DNA from 4 places in the Micromonospora sp. A200 genome. Region 1 is predicted to be linked to each of the others. Evidence: riboswitches for the same ligand, from Rfam matches in the RefSeq annotation. Region 1 holds a riboswitch; each other region holds the start of a gene.

What was found. Region 1 has a riboswitch for cyclic di-AMP ahead of M2302_RS17570 (C40 family peptidase). Riboswitches for the same ligand answer to the same signal wherever they lie in the genome.
Region 2: it holds a riboswitch for cyclic di-AMP, as region 1 does, so the genes downstream of both, M2302_RS18760 (hypothetical protein) here and M2302_RS17570 (C40 family peptidase) in region 1, are expected to answer to the same signal.
Region 3: it holds a riboswitch for cyclic di-AMP, as region 1 does, so the genes downstream of both, M2302_RS09230 (C39 family peptidase) here and M2302_RS17570 (C40 family peptidase) in region 1, are expected to answer to the same signal.
Region 4: it holds a riboswitch for cyclic di-AMP, as region 1 does, so the genes downstream of both, M2302_RS05000 (transglycosylase family protein) here and M2302_RS17570 (C40 family peptidase) in region 1, are expected to answer to the same signal.

What each region holds. Positions count from the first base shown of each region.
Region 1 covers NZ_JARXXY010000016.1:139,193-143,261, forward strand. The annotation lists gene M2302_RS17565 (C40 family peptidase) at 1-616, shown strand, start outside; cyclic di-AMP (ydaO/yuaA leader) riboswitch at 768-904, shown strand; gene M2302_RS17570 (C40 family peptidase) at 917-1,957, shown strand; gene dcd (dCTP deaminase) at 2,001-2,579, opposite strand; gene M2302_RS17580 (pyridoxamine 5'-phosphate oxidase family protein) at 2,658-3,224, shown strand; gene M2302_RS17585 (zinc metalloprotease) at 3,289-4,069, opposite strand, start outside.
Region 2 covers NZ_JARXXY010000018.1:49,548-53,616, forward strand. The annotation lists gene M2302_RS18750 (helix-turn-helix domain-containing protein) at 1-60, opposite strand, end outside; gene M2302_RS18755 (carbonic anhydrase) at 294-947, shown strand; gene M2302_RS18760 (hypothetical protein) at 1,012-2,031, opposite strand; cyclic di-AMP (ydaO/yuaA leader) riboswitch at 2,036-2,166, opposite strand; gene M2302_RS18765 (YibE/F family protein) at 2,333-3,673, opposite strand; gene M2302_RS18770 (heavy metal translocating P-type ATPase) at 3,992-4,069, shown strand, end outside.
Region 3 covers NZ_JARXXY010000007.1:94,522-98,590, forward strand. The annotation lists partial or broken gene M2302_RS33075 (hypothetical protein) at 28-351, shown strand; gene M2302_RS09220 (hypothetical protein) at 348-656, shown strand; gene M2302_RS09225 (alpha/beta fold hydrolase) at 894-1,649, opposite strand; gene M2302_RS09230 (C39 family peptidase) at 1,756-2,580, opposite strand; cyclic di-AMP (ydaO/yuaA leader) riboswitch at 2,817-2,957, opposite strand; gene M2302_RS09235 (hypothetical protein) at 3,261-4,019, opposite strand.
Region 4 covers NZ_JARXXY010000003.1:280,472-284,540, reverse strand. The annotation lists gene nhaA (Na+/H+ antiporter NhaA) at 73-1,401, opposite strand; gene M2302_RS05000 (transglycosylase family protein) at 1,713-2,387, opposite strand; cyclic di-AMP (ydaO/yuaA leader) riboswitch at 2,386-2,560, opposite strand; gene M2302_RS04995 (hypothetical protein) at 2,993-3,118, shown strand; gene M2302_RS04990 (peptidoglycan-binding protein) at 3,120-4,004, shown strand; gene htpG (molecular chaperone HtpG) at 4,057-4,069, opposite strand, start outside.

The DNA.
Region 1 (4,069 bases):
GCCCGGCACGCTCGCCGAGCAGCTGACCATGCTGGACCGTCTCGCCGCCCACCAGCGCAAGGAGTTGGAGGGCGTCCTCGCCGTCCGGCGCAAGTACGACGACCAGAAGCGCAAGCTCGACGAGCTGATCGCCGCCGAGGTCAAGCAGGAAAAGGATCTGGCGGCCAAGAAGACGCAGATCAACGCGGAGATCAAGCGGCTGCAGGCGTCCATGCCGAAGACCACCGTGAAGGTGGCCGGCTGCCCGACCATCAACGGTGTGGTGAGCGCCAAGGCGCAGACCGCCATCCGGGTGGCCTGCCAGCAGGTCGGCGACCCGTACGTCTGGGGTGCCGACGGGCCGAACTCGTTCGACTGCTCCGGCCTCACCCAGTACGCCTACAAGGCCGCCGGCATCTACCTGACCCACCACACCGGCGCCCAGTGGAACGAGGGCAAGGCCATCCCGCGCTCCGAGGCGCGCCCCGGTGACCTGGTCTTCTTCTTCAGCGACCTGCACCACATGGGCCTCTACCTGGGCAACGACATCATGGTCCACGCTCCCCGGACCGGTAAGCCGGTCCAGGTCACCAGCATCAACTACATGCCGGTCGCCGGCTTCCGGCGACCGTACTGACCGATCAGAACCACCGCGAACCCCCGGTCATCCGACCGGGGGTTTCGCATCTCGGGGACCCGGCACGGCATGGCGGGTTGCGGATCGATAACGGTCGTCTCTACTCTGGTCCTTCGTCGGCCGCGACAGGTCCGTCCAACCCGGGTGGCAGTGGCCGACACCGCCGAGTCGCCTCCGGGCGAGCCGGGGACCCAGGTACGCCGGGGTGAATCCGCAGCCACTGCGGTAGGGCGCTCCCTTCCCGCCCGAACCCGTCAGCTAACCCGGTAGGCGGTCGCGGAAGAAGGAGCCCGGAGCCCGGTGGCACACCATGCCCCGCGGCCACCGTCGTACCGGTCGACCCAGGTCGCCCGGCTGACGGCTGCGCCGCGCCCACGCTGGTCCCGCTTCACCACCGTCCTCGCCGCCCTCGCCGGTGCCGCCGTCGTAATGACCGGCGCTGCCACGGCGGCCCACGCCGACCCCTCGGTCGCCGAGATCGAGCGGCAGATCGACCAGGACTGGAACAGGCTCGAACCGATCATCGAGCAGCACAACGCCACCCGACAGGACCTGACCGCCAAGCGCCGGCAGGCCGACGCGCTGGCCAAGCGCATCGAGCCGCTGCAACTCCAGGTCGACCTCGCGATGAACCAGGTCACCGGCCTCGCCGCCGAGGCGTACAAGGGGGAGAACGTCTCCGCCGTCAACGCCCTGCTCGGCAGCAGCTCCCCCGCCGAAATGGTCGACCAGCTCGAAATGCTCGACCGGTTCGCCCAGCGCCAGCAGCGCGACGTGCGGGTCGTCAAGGAGCTGCGGGACAAGCTGGCCGCGGAGAAGGCGCCGCTGGACGAGATGGTCGCCCAGCTGACCCGTACCGAGGCCCAGCTGGCTGCGAAGAAGAAGCAGATCAACGCCGAGATCGACCGGCTGCAGAAACTGCGGCTCAAGGTGTACGGCAACGGTGGCGGGGGCGCGCTGCGCCCGGCCCCGTGCCCAGCCGGCTACCCCGGCGGCCCGGCCGGCACGGCGGTCAAGTTCGCCTGCGCGCAGATCGGCAAGCCGTACGTCTGGGGCGCCGAGGGCCCGAACTCGTACGACTGCTCCGGGCTGATGCTCGCGGCGTGGGCGAAGGCCGGTGTCTCGCTGCCGCACAACGCCCGCCAGCAGCGCCAGGTGACCCCCCGGGTCAGCCGCGCCGACCTGCGCCCCGGCGACCTGGTCTTCTACTACGCCGACCTGCACCACGTCGGCATGTACGTCGGCGGCGGCTGGGTGGTGCACGCCTCCCAGGCGGGCCAGCCGGTCAAGATGAAGCGGGTCGACGACGGGCCGGTCAACAGCTACGGCCGGCCGGGCTGAGCGCGCGCCGGGCTCCCGGAGGCTCCGGGGGCCCGGCCCGGCGTCAGCGGGTGGGCCAGGTGCGCCAGTTCTGCCAGGAGCGGCTCGGGGTCGGCCCGCGCTGCCCCTGGTAGCGCGACCCGTAGACGGCGGAGCCGTACGGGTGCTCGGCCGGCGACGAGAGCCGGAAGATGCAGAGCTGGCCGATCTTCATCCCGGGCCAGAGCGTGATCGGCAGGTTCGCCACGTTCGACAGCTCCAGCGTCACGTGACCGGAGAAGCCCGGGTCGATGAAGCCGGCGGTGGAGTGGGTGAGCAGGCCGAGCCGACCAAGGCTGGACTTGCCCTCCAGGCGCCCGGCGAGCTGGTCGCCCAGCGAGATGACCTCCAGCGTGGAGGCGAGCACGAACTCGCCGGGGTGCAGCACGAACGGCTCACCCTCGGGCACCTCGACCATCGAGGTGAGCTCGTCCTGCTGGATCGCCGGGTCGATGTGCGTGTACAGGTGGTTGTTGAAGACCCGGAAGAGCTTGTCGAGCCGCACATCGATGCTGGACGGCTGCACCAGCGTGGGCTCGAAGGGCTCCAGCGCGAGCGTGCCCGCCTTGATCTCGGAGACCAGGTCGCGGTCGGAGAGCAGCATCGGCACACCATATCGAGCGGACCGGGTGACCTGCGTGTCGGACTACGCGTTCGTACACATGTTCGATAGGATGTCCGTATGGCTTCCTGGTCCGAATTCGCCGCTGACGAGCCCCGACTCGCCGACGGGATCCGCCTTCTCATGCAGCAGTACGGGCCGGGCTTCGGCTACCTGGCCACCGTCCGCGCCGACGGTGGGCCCCGGGTGCACCCGGTCTGCCCCGTGATCACCGACGAGGGTCTGTTCTGCTTCGTCGTCGACTCGCCCAAGCGGCGCGACCTCGAACGCGACGGGCGCTACGCGTTGCACTCGTTCCCGCCGGAGGAGACCGACGACGAGGCGTACGTCGCCGGTCGCGCGCAACCGGTCACCGACCCGGCCCGGGTCGCCCGGGTGGCCCGCCTCGGCCGGGCGGCGCCGCAGGTCGACTGGCGACTCTTCGAGTTCAGCGTCGACGTGGCGATGCTGACCCGCCGTGACCAGGGCGGGCTCGGCCAGCCCGGCGAGGGCCACGGATCCTCGGCCGTCCAGGTCTGGCTTGATCCGGTCGCCGCCCATCGCGGCGGCGACGCTACCGGCGTACCCGATCGGCGGCCGGCCCGCCGCGGCCGCCACGGTTTCGACACCCGCCGCCCCGCCGCCTGACCGCCGAGACGCCGATGCCGGCCCCGTCGGAGCGACGGAGCCGGCATCGGCGTCTGCTGGGGTGTTACGCCGCGCGGTACGCGTTCCACGCGGTCAGCATGCGGCTCGCCTGACCAGCGGTGAACTGGTACATGCACGAGTCGTAGGTGTAGTCCATGAAGTTGGTGATCGGGTCCAGGCCGGCCGTGGTGCAGGTGTCCCGCCCGGTCGGGCACTGGAACGCCGGCGAGGCCTCGGCCGGGGTGTCGCTGACGCTGTCACCCGAGCCGGAGCATCCACCCTGGAAGGTGTGGTAGAGGTTCAGCCAGTGGCCGACCTCGTGGGTGCCGGTGTCGCCCTGGTTGTAGTTGGCGGCGGTGCCGCCCGGCAGCGACTCGCTCAGCACGACCACGCCGTCCATGCTGTTCAGCTTCCGCTGTGGGAAGGTCGCCCAGCCGAGCAGGTCGTCGCTCAGTTCGCCCAGGTAGACGTTGAGCGTGTTCTTGCCGCCCTCGCGCAGGGAGGTCTTCATCGACCGCTCCGCCGACGAGCCCTGGACGATCGGGTACCACGCCGGGTTGGTCACCCGGTTGATCTTCGTCAGTTGGAAGCCGAAGGCCGTGGCCGCGCCGCCGGTGGCACCCGCGTAGGCCTGGTTCAGCACGCTGATCTGCGAGGTGATCATCGAGTCCGGGATGTTGCCGCCGGCGCGGGTGCTGTCGCGCTGGATCACGTGCACGACGACCGGGATGGTGACGCTGGCCAGTGGGGCGGCGGCCTGGGCGCCGGCCCGGAAGCTCGCCCGCTCGCGCAGCGCGGCGGCCAGGTCGGCCTCGCGCTCGCGGACCTGCTTGGCGGTCAGCTCG
Region 2 (4,069 bases), on a different contig from region 1:
GGTGAGGAACGTCCAGTTCCGGGTGCTCCCGTTCTGCGCAGTCGTCGCCATGCCCGTCATGGTATGGCCAGCCGGCTGGCATTTCCGCCCTGGCCTCCGCGCACCGGGAGCCGTCCGGGCGCGGCCCGGGGACACGGCGGCGAAACACGCTGCCCACGTCCCGGTAATGTATGAAATCCGTATCACGTATACCTTGACGTATCTTTCGCTGCGTGTGACGGTGGGCGGCGAGGCCGCCTCCGTCGCCGGCCGGGTGTGACCAGGCCGATCTCGCGAGAGACCGAGGTGAGGCAATGACCCTGACCGATCCGACGCAGGCGCTCGCCGAGCTGCACGCCGGCAACCGGCGCTTCGTGACGGGCGCGCAGCGCCACCCCAACCAGGACTCGCTGCACCGGGCGGCGGTCGCCGACGGCCAGCACCCGTTCGCGGTGATCGTCGGCTGCTCCGACTCCCGCCTCGCCGCCGAGATCATCTTCGACCGGGGCCTGGGTGACCTCTTCGTGGTGCGTACCGCCGGGCACACCGCCGGCCCCGAGGTGCTCGGCAGCGTCGAGTACGCGGTGAGTGTCCTGGGCACCCCGTTGGTGGTGGTGCTCGGCCACGACTCCTGCGGAGCGGTGCAGGCCGCCCGGGACGCCGCGCGGACCGGCACGCCGCCGGTCGGGCACCTGCGGGCGGTGGTGGACGCGGTGGCGCCCAGCCTCCGACGGGCCACGGAGCAGGGCGTCGACGACGTCGACGGGATCGTCGACATCCACATCGCGCACACCGTCGAGGCGCTGCTGGGCAACTCCGCCGTACTGGCCGCCGCGGTCGCCGAGGGGCGGTGCGCGGTGGTCGGCATGTCGTACCGGCTGGCCGCCGGTGAGGTGCGGACGGTGGCTGCGGTGCCGAGCGTCGTGCCGGCCCAGACCGGCGATCGGGCGACCGCCGTCGCCGGCTGAAACCCCCGCACGCGACGAGGGCCGCCCCCACCGGGGACGGCCCTCGTTCGGTACGCGTCGCGGGCTACAGCATCGACATGTGCACGTGGTCGGTGTGGTTCGACGGTCCGCTGTACGACTTCCACCCGGTCGCCGGGAACCAGATCTGCCGGTTCCAGATCACGTAGTAGATGCCGAGCCGGTCGGCGTTGCGGATCAGGAACGCGGCGAGGTTGTTGCCGTACATCCGGGTGTCGTTGTTGTGCCAGGGCGCGAAGCCGCTCCGCTGCAACGACCAGTCGCAGGCCTTGCCCTTCGGGTGGTCCCACGGCCCACCGGGCCGGTAGCAGCCCGCGAACCGGTTGAAGCCGACCCGCCGGACCTCCTTGTACGCGTGCAGGGTGCGTGGCGTGATGGTGCCGGAGGTGGTCGGGTCGTTCTCGGTGCGCGACTCGGAACGCCAGCCGCCGTCGGCCGTCCGGCCGGGGCCGATCCGGGCGACCGGCGAGGTCGCGTCGACCAGGCCGCCGGTGAAGCCCCGGCCGCCGACCAGCTGGAGGGCCTTCTCCGCCTCCCGGCTCTCCCGGGCCATGTCGTTGGTGAGCTTCTGCTGCTCACGCACCTCGGCGTCCAGCGCCAGCTTGGCCTGCTCCGCGCGGTTCTTGGCGGCGGTCACCTTGGCCAGCTTCTGCGCGTTGACCATGTTCAGCTCGTCCAGGGCGGCGGCGCGCCGGACGAACGAGTCGGGCGCGTCGCTCTCCAGCAGCATCGCCACCGCGCCGATCCGGCCGGTCCGGTACGACTGCGCCGCGATCTGCGAGACCGTCGGCTGCAACGCCGCCAGCTCGTCCTGCGCGCGTTGCACCTCCAGCGCGAGCTGCTGCTGGCGCTTCTTGGACTTCTCCAGCTGCCTCTTCGCCTTCGAGTACTCGCGGTTGCGCAGCTCGATGACGTCGGTGAGCAGCTTGGGCTCGCCGTCCTCCTCGTGCCCGGAGGGGGTGGGGGTCGAGGGCGCGGCGATCGCGGCTGTCGGCCCGCCGAGGATGGCCAGCGCGGCGAACACGGCCACCACCGGAGTCAACCAGCGGCGCAGGGGTGCCGTCACAGTGTTCCCTTCCGTCGACCGCCGACCGGGTTAGCTGACGGGTTCGGGACGGAAGTGGCCCCTACCGCTCGCGCGGATTCACCCCATGTACCTGGTTCCCCGGCTCGCCTCGCGGCGATTGGGCGGCGGCACCGCAGGCGCCGCTGCGCGCCTTCGGCGGTGACCGGCAGCGAGGTTACCCGAGAGTCGTACCGGGGATCTACGTCCAGAACCCGACTAAAAGCGTTATTTCGTCGTAGCGAAGCGTGACGAGTGACGCGTTCGTCAGGTTCCGCGTCCGCGTCGGTCACGCAGCGGAGTCTCACCATGCGGTGTCCGTGCTCCTTTCCGGGTCGGGCCACCGTGCGGGGGCCGGGGTGGACGGTCCGCCGGGACGCGACGCGCTCAGCGCCTCGAGCGCCGCGTCCCGGTCGGCGGAGGGGCGGGGAGTGGGTGCCGGCCCGGTGTCCCGGGCCGGATCGTCGGCCGGGCCACGACCGGCGGTGGCGACCAGCGCGGCCAGCGCGGTGGTCAGTGGGACGGCGGCGATCAGGCCGAGCGTCGCCACCGCGCTGCGGACGATCTCCTGGGCCAGGAACTCGCTGGTGAGGATCTGGCTCACCGGACGGCTGTCGGCGGTGAGCAGGAGCAGCAGCGGCAGCGAGGCGCCCGCGTACGCGAGCACGATGGTGTTCACCGTGGAGGCGATGTGCGCCCGGCCGACCCGGGTGGCGGCCCGGTAGAGCTGCGTCCGGGACAGTCCGGGGTTGGCGTGCGCCAGTTCGGTGACGGTGGCGGCCTGGGTGACGGTGACGTCGTCGAGCACGCCGAGCGAGCCGATGATGATGCCGGCCAGCAGCAGCCCGTGCAGGTCGACGTCACCCTGGTACAGCGACAGCGTGGTGGCCTCCTCGCTGCCGAACCCGGTCAGGTGGGTGGCGGCGGTGGCCAGGCTGCCGAGCAGTCCGGTCAGCACCAGGCTGCCGAGGGTGCCGAGGACCGCCACCGAGGTCTGCGCGGTGATGCCGTGGGTCAGGTACAGCACCACGAACATGATCAGCGCCGAGCCGGTGATCGCGATCAGCAGCGGCGAGCCGCCCGCCGCGATGCCGGGTACGACGAAGGTCAGCAGGATGGCGAAGCTGGCGCCCAGCCCGGCCAATGCGGCCAGCCCGCGCAGCCGGCCGAACGCCACGATCGCCGCCGCGAAGAGCGCCACCAGCCACACCAGGGGCTTGCCCCGCTGGTGTTCGGCGATCTGGTAGCTGGTGGCGGTGGGGTCGGCCGGGTCGGTGAGCTGGACCAGCACCACCTCGTCGCCGACCGCGACGGTGGGCGCGCCCGGGCCGGCGGGCACCGGAGTCTCCACCTGCTGGCCGCTGTCCGGGCCCTGCTCGACCCGGACCGTCACGGTCCCGCACGGTCCCTCGGCCGCGCCGGGCGGCGCCTCCGGGGTCGGCGGGCAGGGTTCGGTCACCACCCGGGTCACCGTGCCGTGGTGGCGTGCCGGCTCGGCGCTGCCGTCGGCCTGCCGCGAGTCGCGCGGCCACAGCACCAGGGCGGCGATCACCGTGACGACGAACAGCGGGACCACCGTCGCGACGAGGATCCGCCGCACCCCCGGTGGGGCGGACGGAGCGGGACGGGTGTGGTCGGCGCCCATTGCGAGTCTCCCAACGATCCAGGGCGGGGTACGTGTCAGCCGGCCGTTCGGTTCACCGGCGGGACGCGCGTGGCGGGCCGCGTACCCGGGGGTGGGCCCTGGGTGCCGGCGGGGTCACCCAGCGTGACCGGACGGCTCGGTCGCCCGGCGTGGCGACCCGCCCGGGCGGTCGCCCACGGCGGCCGAGCCCGGCGCGGTACGCGGGCCGGCGGCAGCTGCGGCGGATGGCGAGTCATGGCCGGTGAATCGTAGCCAGGTTCGGTGCGGGTCCGCCCGGTTCGCGACATCGGCAGCGCGCCCACCGGGCATCGTGGGGGCATGGACCAGCACGCCGGCCCGGCCCGGCCCCCGGGGTCGGACCGACACCGGGGGCACGACCGGCACGCCGGCCACGAC
Region 3 (4,069 bases), on a different contig from region 1:
CTCGTACGAGGAGTACCTGCTCGCCGCCGCCATGACCCTCGCGCGGCGGCTTCGGCCCGTCTGGTCTTGGCGGCGATGGCGGCGGGTCTGCCGCTGCGGAGCCGACCTGCCCTGTCATGCCCGGCACCGGATCCCGATCAACCGAGGCCACTGGCCCGGGGAGGGGGAGCAGTGAACGACCGCCAGGAGCAGACGATCCTCGCGGTGCACGTCCGAGGACTCGACGGCATGTGCGCTGGCTGCCGCGCGTGGTGGTCGCGGCTGGCTCCGTACCCGTGCTGGCAGGTGAACTGCGCGACCAGCCGGCAGGCCCGAACGATCACCGCGCGCTTCCTTGGAGGCCAAGAGTGACCACCCACGGCCCAGTCATGCCGATCTGGAGCTGCGGCGGCTGCGACCTGCCCTGGCCCTGCCCGACCCGGAAGCGTGAGCTGCGGGCGGAGTACGCAGACGCCCCCGTGTCGTTGGCCCTCTACCTCGGCTCCTACCTCGTCCAGGCCGCCGAAGACATGCCCTGCATGCCGGCCGGCGCGTTGCACCACCGCTTCCTCGGCTGGACCCGGGAGGCTGACCGATCGACGCCAGCAGTACAGCAACGAAGTACAGCAACCAAGGCCGCCGAAAGGGACCAAGACGAGCGTCACCAGGCCGTCTGACCTCGCATCAGGCCCGACCCGACCGGCTCGCCGAGAGTTCACACCGAAGAGGTCACACGGGGCTTTATCCCTGGCCAGGCCTCACGAACGGATAGCGGTCAGTGGCGGACAACGTCCTGCGGTACACCAAGCGCCGTGGCAACGTCCGGTGTGGACGACGAGCTCGAACCTCCGGGTCGGCAGGTAGTCCCTAGTCGCGTGCCACCCACGGCGGCGACGCCCGCCGTCCGCAACCGGTCACAGGTACGGGTCGAGCAGGGCCAGCACCGCCGCCGGGTCCTCCACGTGCGCGTTGTGGCCGAGGCCGGGCAGGGTCGCCACCGGCACGCCCAGCTCGGCGAGTTGCGCGTCGCTGACCATCGGGTCGTGCTCGCCCCGGGCCAGCAGCACCGGGACGTCGGTGGCGGCCAGCAGGGCCGGCAGCTCCGGCGCGCCCACCGCGAAGGCGGCCGGGTCCATGGCCAGCCGCCAGCGGCCGTCCTCGGCACGCAGCCCCGCGTCGACCACCGGGTGCTCCGGCGCGAAGAGCCCGCCCAGGCCGGCCACCTTCAGGTAGCGGCGGGCCGCCTCGTCCCGGGTGGCAAACCAGGTCACCGGGCGCTCCGCCAGCTCGCGCGCCCGGGCCAGCTCGGCCGGCGACCAGACCGCCTTGATGCCCAGCCCGACCACCGCGTCCACCGGGAGCCCGGCGGCGCGGGCGGCCAGCGCCAGCGCGACCACCCCGCCGAGGGAGTGGCCGAGGACGACCAGCCGGTCACCCGGCCGGGCCCCCTCGGCAACCGGGCCGAGCCCCGCCGCGACCTGCTTCGCGAACCCGGCGAAGGAGTACCCGGGCAGCGGCGGCGAGAAGCCGTGGCCGGCCAGGTCCGGCGCCAACCAGCGGCCCGGCCAGCGGTGTTCCAGCAGCGGCGCCCAGGGCAACCACACGTCGCCGGTGGCGCCCATCCCGTGCAGCAGCACCAGCAGCCGGCGGGTACCCGAGTCGTCGGTCATGGGCCGCAGTGTGCCACCGCCCGGTTCCGCCGCGCGAGACCCGCGCCAACGGCGACGGGCACCGGCCCCCGAGGGGAGCCGGTGCCCGGCCGAGCGACGGTATGGATCAGGCGGAGTAGCCGCGGGTGGCGATCCAGTTCGCCAGGTCGATGGTGCTCATCCAGTACGACGGCAGGCTCGGGTTCGCCGAGTCGGCGATCCGGACCGTCCGGCCGTCGTTCTTGTAGCCGACCACCGCGATGTAGTGGCCGCCCGGGAAGGAGTGCCAGCCGCCGTCGGTGTCGGTGGCGGTGCCGGCGATGTTCGCCACGACGCCCCGGCCGTCGGTGATCGCCGCGACCACGTCGGCCTGGAGCCGGTCGATCTGCGCGGAGCTGGGGGTGCCCCGGAACATCCGGGTCCGGTACGGGTCGCCCTTGACCGACTGGTTCAGCACCCGGGTGGTGTCCAGCGCGGAGTTGGTGCCCATCTCGGTGGTGCCGAGCGGGCCCTCCAGCTCGTACTGGGTCCGCTCGATGCCGGTCGCGCTCAGCGCGTTGCGCACCGCCGCCGGACCGCAGTTGTAGAAGGTGGTCTGCGCCTGGTAGTCGTAGCGGAGGACCTTGGTCGACGGCGGCTTGGGGGCCGCCTTGCGGGTCAGGTCCGGGTCCGCCTTGGCCTTGGTGGCGCTCGCCGACGGCGAAGGGCTGGCCGAGGGCGACGGGCTGGCGGACGGGGCGGCGACGCGGGCCTGGCTGCGGGTCGCGACGTCGTCCAGCCGGGGTGCCACCTCGGCGACCGCGGCCGAGGTCTGCTGGCGGGCGGGCGCCTCGTCGGCGAGCAGGGTGCTGGCGCCGGAGACGAGCACGAGCGCGGCGGCCGAGCCGGCGACCAACTGGTACGACCGTTCGGTGGCCAGGCGTCGCAGCTGCCGCTTCAGGGGGTGCTTCACGTGTTTTCCTCCACGGTACGAGGGCGGGAGCGGCGTGCCGGACCGGCGCGTGACGGGACGTCACGCGCGGTGTCAGAACCGGTGTGCGAGGCCGCTCGGCGGGGGTGCGCCCGGTCAGTGGCCGGGCGGCGGGGTGGGGCCGGGATCAGCGCGCGAGGGCGCGGCGGACCGGCACGAACACCCCGGTACCGAGGTGGAGAGAGAGCCGAGGAATGCGAGGGGGCAGCAAAAGTGGGAACTCCTTCCGACACCGCCTACCGGGTTAGCTGACGGATTCGGGCGGGAAGAGCGCCCTACCACGGGCCGTGGCCCGCGGATTCACCCCGGACGTGCATGGGTCCCCGGTTCGTGGAATCACGATTGAGCGGGTCGGCGCGGCGTCGCCTCTTGCGATCGGAAACCGCACCGGACCCGGGCGACACTACTGGTCGGTCACGTGTCGGCCAAGCGCCACCAGCTGCGTAAACATGATCAGGGCGACAAATTTGCCGTACAGTTCGGCACTGACGTCACTCAATGGGACAGGCGGTTGTTCCGGGACCGCCGGGCGACAACCGGACAGCGCGGCGGCAAACCCTGCCGATCGTCGGGATCGATGTCACCGGCTGTGACCGGATGACCGGTTTCTCGATTGCCGTGACGCGACTCACGGAAATACGGGTAACAATTTGGTCGCGTCCTCAGCCCACCCGGGCCGGCCGCCACCGCGCCGCGAGCGCGGTCCGCGCCGTCGCCGTCGCCGTCCGCTGGGCGGGCAGCCGCGCCGGACGCAGCCGCTCCGCCGCCGCGTACGCCTCGACGGCGAGCGTGCGGGCCGCCTCGGCGGCCAGTTCCGCGTCCCGCCACGCCGACCGCTCCCGCCCGGCCGCCGCCCGGTACGCGTCCCGCCGGCCGTCGCGTACCGACCGGGCCAGCAGCACCTCCTGCTCGACGGGGTGCCGCCGGGGGTCCCAACCGTCCCGGTGCGCGAAGACGTCCCGCAGCCGCTCCACCGGCAGCTCGCCGCGCCAGTGCGCCGCCACCGCCGCCTGGTGCAGCCAGCGCTCCCGGCCCGCGTACTCGGCCGGCGTACGCGGGGTACGCGGGGCGGGCAGCGCGGCGGCGCCGGTGAACCGGCGGGCGGCGGTCTCCGCCTCGTCGTACTCCGCCCAGGCCCGGTCCACCTCCTCCTGGGCGGCCAGCCAGGCGTCCCGCCACCGGCGCGCGGTCTGGGCGGCGCCCGCCGCCGCGACGGCGACCTCCTCGGCGTACCGGCGCAGGTCCGCCAGCTCAGTCTCGGGGTCGACGGCCGGGTCGACGACCGGCTCGCCGGGGGCCGGGTCCCGCTCGGGGCGGGCGACCAGCACGGTGAGCACGGTCAGGGCGAGCACGAGCAGGGCCGACCAGATGGCGGCGGCGGTCGGGACCTCGACGAGGAACTGGTAGAGGACGGTGTTCACGGTGGGCACCTCCCGGAAGCGGGATGCGGAAAGAGGAGTTCCACACCGGC
Region 4 (4,069 bases), on a different contig from region 1:
ACCGGACGCCAGCGGGTGGACCCGCACCGCCGGCCACCCGGTGACCGACGGCAGCGGTTTCGTACGGTGAGCTCAGCGACCAGCGGCGCCGTCGGTCTGCCGCTCGTAGACGTCCGGAATGCCGTCCCGGTCACGGTCGACGGTCTCCAGCTCGTGCACCCGCCGGTACAGGCGGGTGCGGGCGCGGAGGATGACCGTCGCGAGCAGCGCCGCGAGCAGGGACCCGGCGAGTACGGCGACCTTCACGTGGCCGTCGCGTTCGCTGCCCAGGCCGAAGGCCAGCTCGCCGATGAGCAGCGACACGGTGAAGCCGATCCCGCCGAGCAGCGCCAGGCCGAGCACGTCGAGCCAGTTGAGGCCCTCGTCCAGGTCGGCGCGGGTGAACCGGGAGACCAGCCAGGTGGCGGCCATGATGCCGACCGGCTTGCCGACGAGCAGGCCGACCACGATGCCGACCGCCACCCGGTCGGTCAGGGCGGACGCCAGGCCGGCGACACCACCGATGGTGACACCGGCGGACAGGAACGCGAAGACCGGCACCGCCACCCCGGCGGAGATCGGGCGGAACCGGTGCTCGAAGTGCTCGGCCAGACCCGGTCCCGCGTCCGGCCCACCGGCGGCCTCGCTACGGATCACCGGAACCGTGAACGCCAACAGGACCCCCGCCACGGTGGCGTGCACGCCCGACTCGTGCATCAGCGTCCAGGTCACCGCGGCCAGCGGCAGCAGCAGCCACCAGGACCGGACGCGGCGTTGCACCAGCAACCCGAACAGCGCCAGCGGCACCAGGGCGCCCAGCAGCGGCGCGACCGACAGGTCGCTGGTGTAGAAGACCGCGATGATGACGATCGCCAGCAGGTCGTCGACGACGGCCAGGGTGAGCAGGAAGGTCCGCAGCGCGGACGGCAGGAGGCGGCCCACCACGGCGAGCACCGCCAGCGCGAAGGCGATGTCGGTCGCGGTCGGGATGGCCCAGCCCTTGGCCGCGCCCTCGCCCGCGCCGGCGGCGATGACGTAGTAGAGGGCGGCGGGCAGGAGCACCCCACCGACGGCCGCCGCGACCGGCACCGCGGCGCGACGCGGATCACGCAGGTCGCCGGCGACGAACTCGCGCTTGAGCTCCAGGCCGGCGACGAAGAAGAAGATCGCCAACAGGCCGTCGGCAGCCCAGGTGGCCAGGCTGAGGTCGAGGTGCAGGGACGCCGGGCCGACCTGGAAGTCCCGCAGCGACCGGTAGCTGTCCGCCCAGGGCGAGTTCGACCAGACCAGCGCCAGCAGGGCCCCGACCAGCAGGAGCGCTCCGCCCACGGTCTCCTTGCGCAGGATGGCGGAGATGCGCCTGGTCTCGCCCCACGAGCGGCGGGCGAACAGGCTGGTACGGCGCCGGGTGGCGTCGGTCACGGAAACTCCTCGTCGGCAGGGGTCGCGTCATCCATCGCCGACCAGACTTCCCGGCACACCGGGGTCAACCCTATCCGGCACCGCGGCGGGCCCGTCGGGTTCCGCGGTCGGCCGTGCTCGCGACCGGGCGCGGGACGCTCCCGGTACCCGGCGGTGGCGCGACCGACCGGCCGTAGCGCACCGCCCGGCGCGTCCGGAGCGACACCGCGCCGAGCGGGCCGACGGTGCGCCACGGCAGACCTCGACGCCCGGCCGGCAACGGGCCGGCCGGGCGTCGCTACGGTCTGTCCCTCGTGCGAGGCGGTGACGCGTCAGAGGCTGAGCTTCTGACCGGGGAAGATCAGCCCCGGGTCGGCGCCGACCACGCGCTTGTTGCGCTCGTACAGCGCCTGCCAGCCACCGGCCAGGTCCCGGGCGTCGGCGATCTGCGACAGGGTGTCACCCGGCCGCACCACGTACACGTCGCCGGTCCCGGCCGGCGCGCTGCGCCGCTGGCTGCGGGTGCTGTGCTGCTCCCGCGAGGACCGCTCGGTGGAGGTGGCCTTCGACGAGCCGGAGCGCCGCTGCGACTTCTGCGACTTCTCCGCCTTCTCGGAGGTGGTGGAGTAGCTCTTGGTGGAGCCACCCTTCCTGCCGCAGGTCGGCCAGGCACCGATGCCCTGACCGTCGAGCACCTTCTCGGCGATCGCGATCTGCTCGCCGCGGCTGGCCAGGTCGGCGCGGGAGGCGTACTTCTTGCCGCCGTAGCCGGACCAGGTGCTCTGCGAGAACTGCAGGCCGCCGTAGTAGCCGTTGCCGGTGTTGATGTGCCAGTTGCCGCCGGACTCGCACTGGGCGATCGCGTCCCAGTTGACGCTGGCGGCGCTCGCCGGCGACGCCGGCGCCAGGACGGCGGCGACCCCGGTGACCGCACCGACGGCGAGCGTGCCGACGGCGATGCGGCGCGAGCTGACCCGTCGGTGACGGGCGGTGTATTCAGTTGCCATGTGGATTCCTCCACGCCGACGAGGTGAGCTGTCGGGTTCGGGCCGAGGAGCCCGGCCGCCCGTGGGCGGCTTCACCCCGAGGTGACGTGCACCGAGGAACGTGTGGGTCCCCCGCTCCATGCCCACTGAAAAGGTCCCGCCGGCCGGCGGCATGGATTAGGCGTTACCGGCCGTGGTGTCCGCGATCGCGAACACGAACGACGTTAGGAACTGTTTCGGGCGATTGCCCACCTCTTGTGAAGTTCTTCACCCGGCTGAGCGACGGCTCCCTGCTTCGAGTTGCGGGCTGGTCGGCGGTGCTCTACAAGGGCTGGTCGGGAACCTGTCACGACTGGGCCGAAAGCCTCGCTCCGAGCGGCGGATCAGGTGCCGTCGCCTCGCCGTCTTCGCTGGTCAGGCGGCCTCGATCGGCGGCCCGCGCCGCCGGACGGTCAGCGTTGCCGCTGATTGGCGACTCATGTCTGGGCAGCCCGGCCGCCGACTCGCACGGTAGGAGCAGAGCGCGGCCGCGGCGCCGACGCGTCGGATGCCGGGCGCCGGCGCCCTGGCCGGCACGGTCCGCCCCGGTTCGCGGCGGCCGACCATCCGCAAGAGGAAGGACCTCCATGGACACCGTCAGCATCGACACCGACTACCTCGTCGCCACCTTGGACGAGGACGACGACCCCGAGAGCCTGGCCGGCGACGAGGTCGACTTCGACCTGGCCGCCGCGCTGGAAGAGGAGGAGTGAGATGGGCGTGCACCTGGCGCCCGCGCTGCGGGTGCTGCGCGAGGAGATAGACACCCGATGGCCGCAGCGGGACCGCAAGTCCGACGGCTGGTTGGGCGACGCCAGTCACCAGGCGCGCCGCTCGGACCACAATCCGGACAGTGACGACCAGTCGGTCAACGCGGTGGACGTAGACGTCGACGGGATCGACCCGCTGCTGGTCGTCCGGCAGGCCGTCAGCCATCCGTCCACCCAGTACGTCATCTACGACCGGAAGATCTGGAGCCGTACCCGCAGCTTCCGGCCGGCCCGGTACACCGGGCCGAACCCGCACGACAAGCACCTGCACGTCAGCGTCAGCCACCAGCGGAGCCTGGAGGACAGCCGCCACCCGTGGGGCATCGCCACCGCCACCACGGCGCGGCTCGGCGACCGGGTGCTGCGCGCCGGCTGCCGGGGCGGCGACGTCCGGGAGTTGCAGGCCGTCGCCAACCGCCTCGGGGCCCGGCTGACGGCCGACGGGGTGTTCGGGCCGGCCGTGGCCGCCTGGGTACGGTCGTTCCAGACCGCCCGGAAGCTCGACGCCGACGGGGTGGTCGGCCCGCGTACCGTGGCTGCCCTGCGCGCGGCCGTCAAGCCGGCCCCGTCGGTGCCCAGCGGGCGACCGGCGACACCGGTGTCCGGGGGCAGACCGGGCTCGCGGACGCTGCGGCGCGGCAGCAAGGGCGGGGACGTGGCCTTCGTCCAGCGGTTCGTCGGCGCGAAGCGGTGCGGCCCCGCGAGCGGCGCCTTCGACGCGAAGACCGAGGCCGGGGTGCGCTGGTACCAGGGCATGCGGGGGCTGACCGTGGACGGGGTGGTCGGCCCGGCCACCTGGGCGGCGATGGGCGTGCGGGTCGGTTCCTGACTGAGCAGGCGGCCCCGGCCCGGCGCTGCACCGGGCCGGGGCCGTCGTCGCGTCAGAGGGTGCGG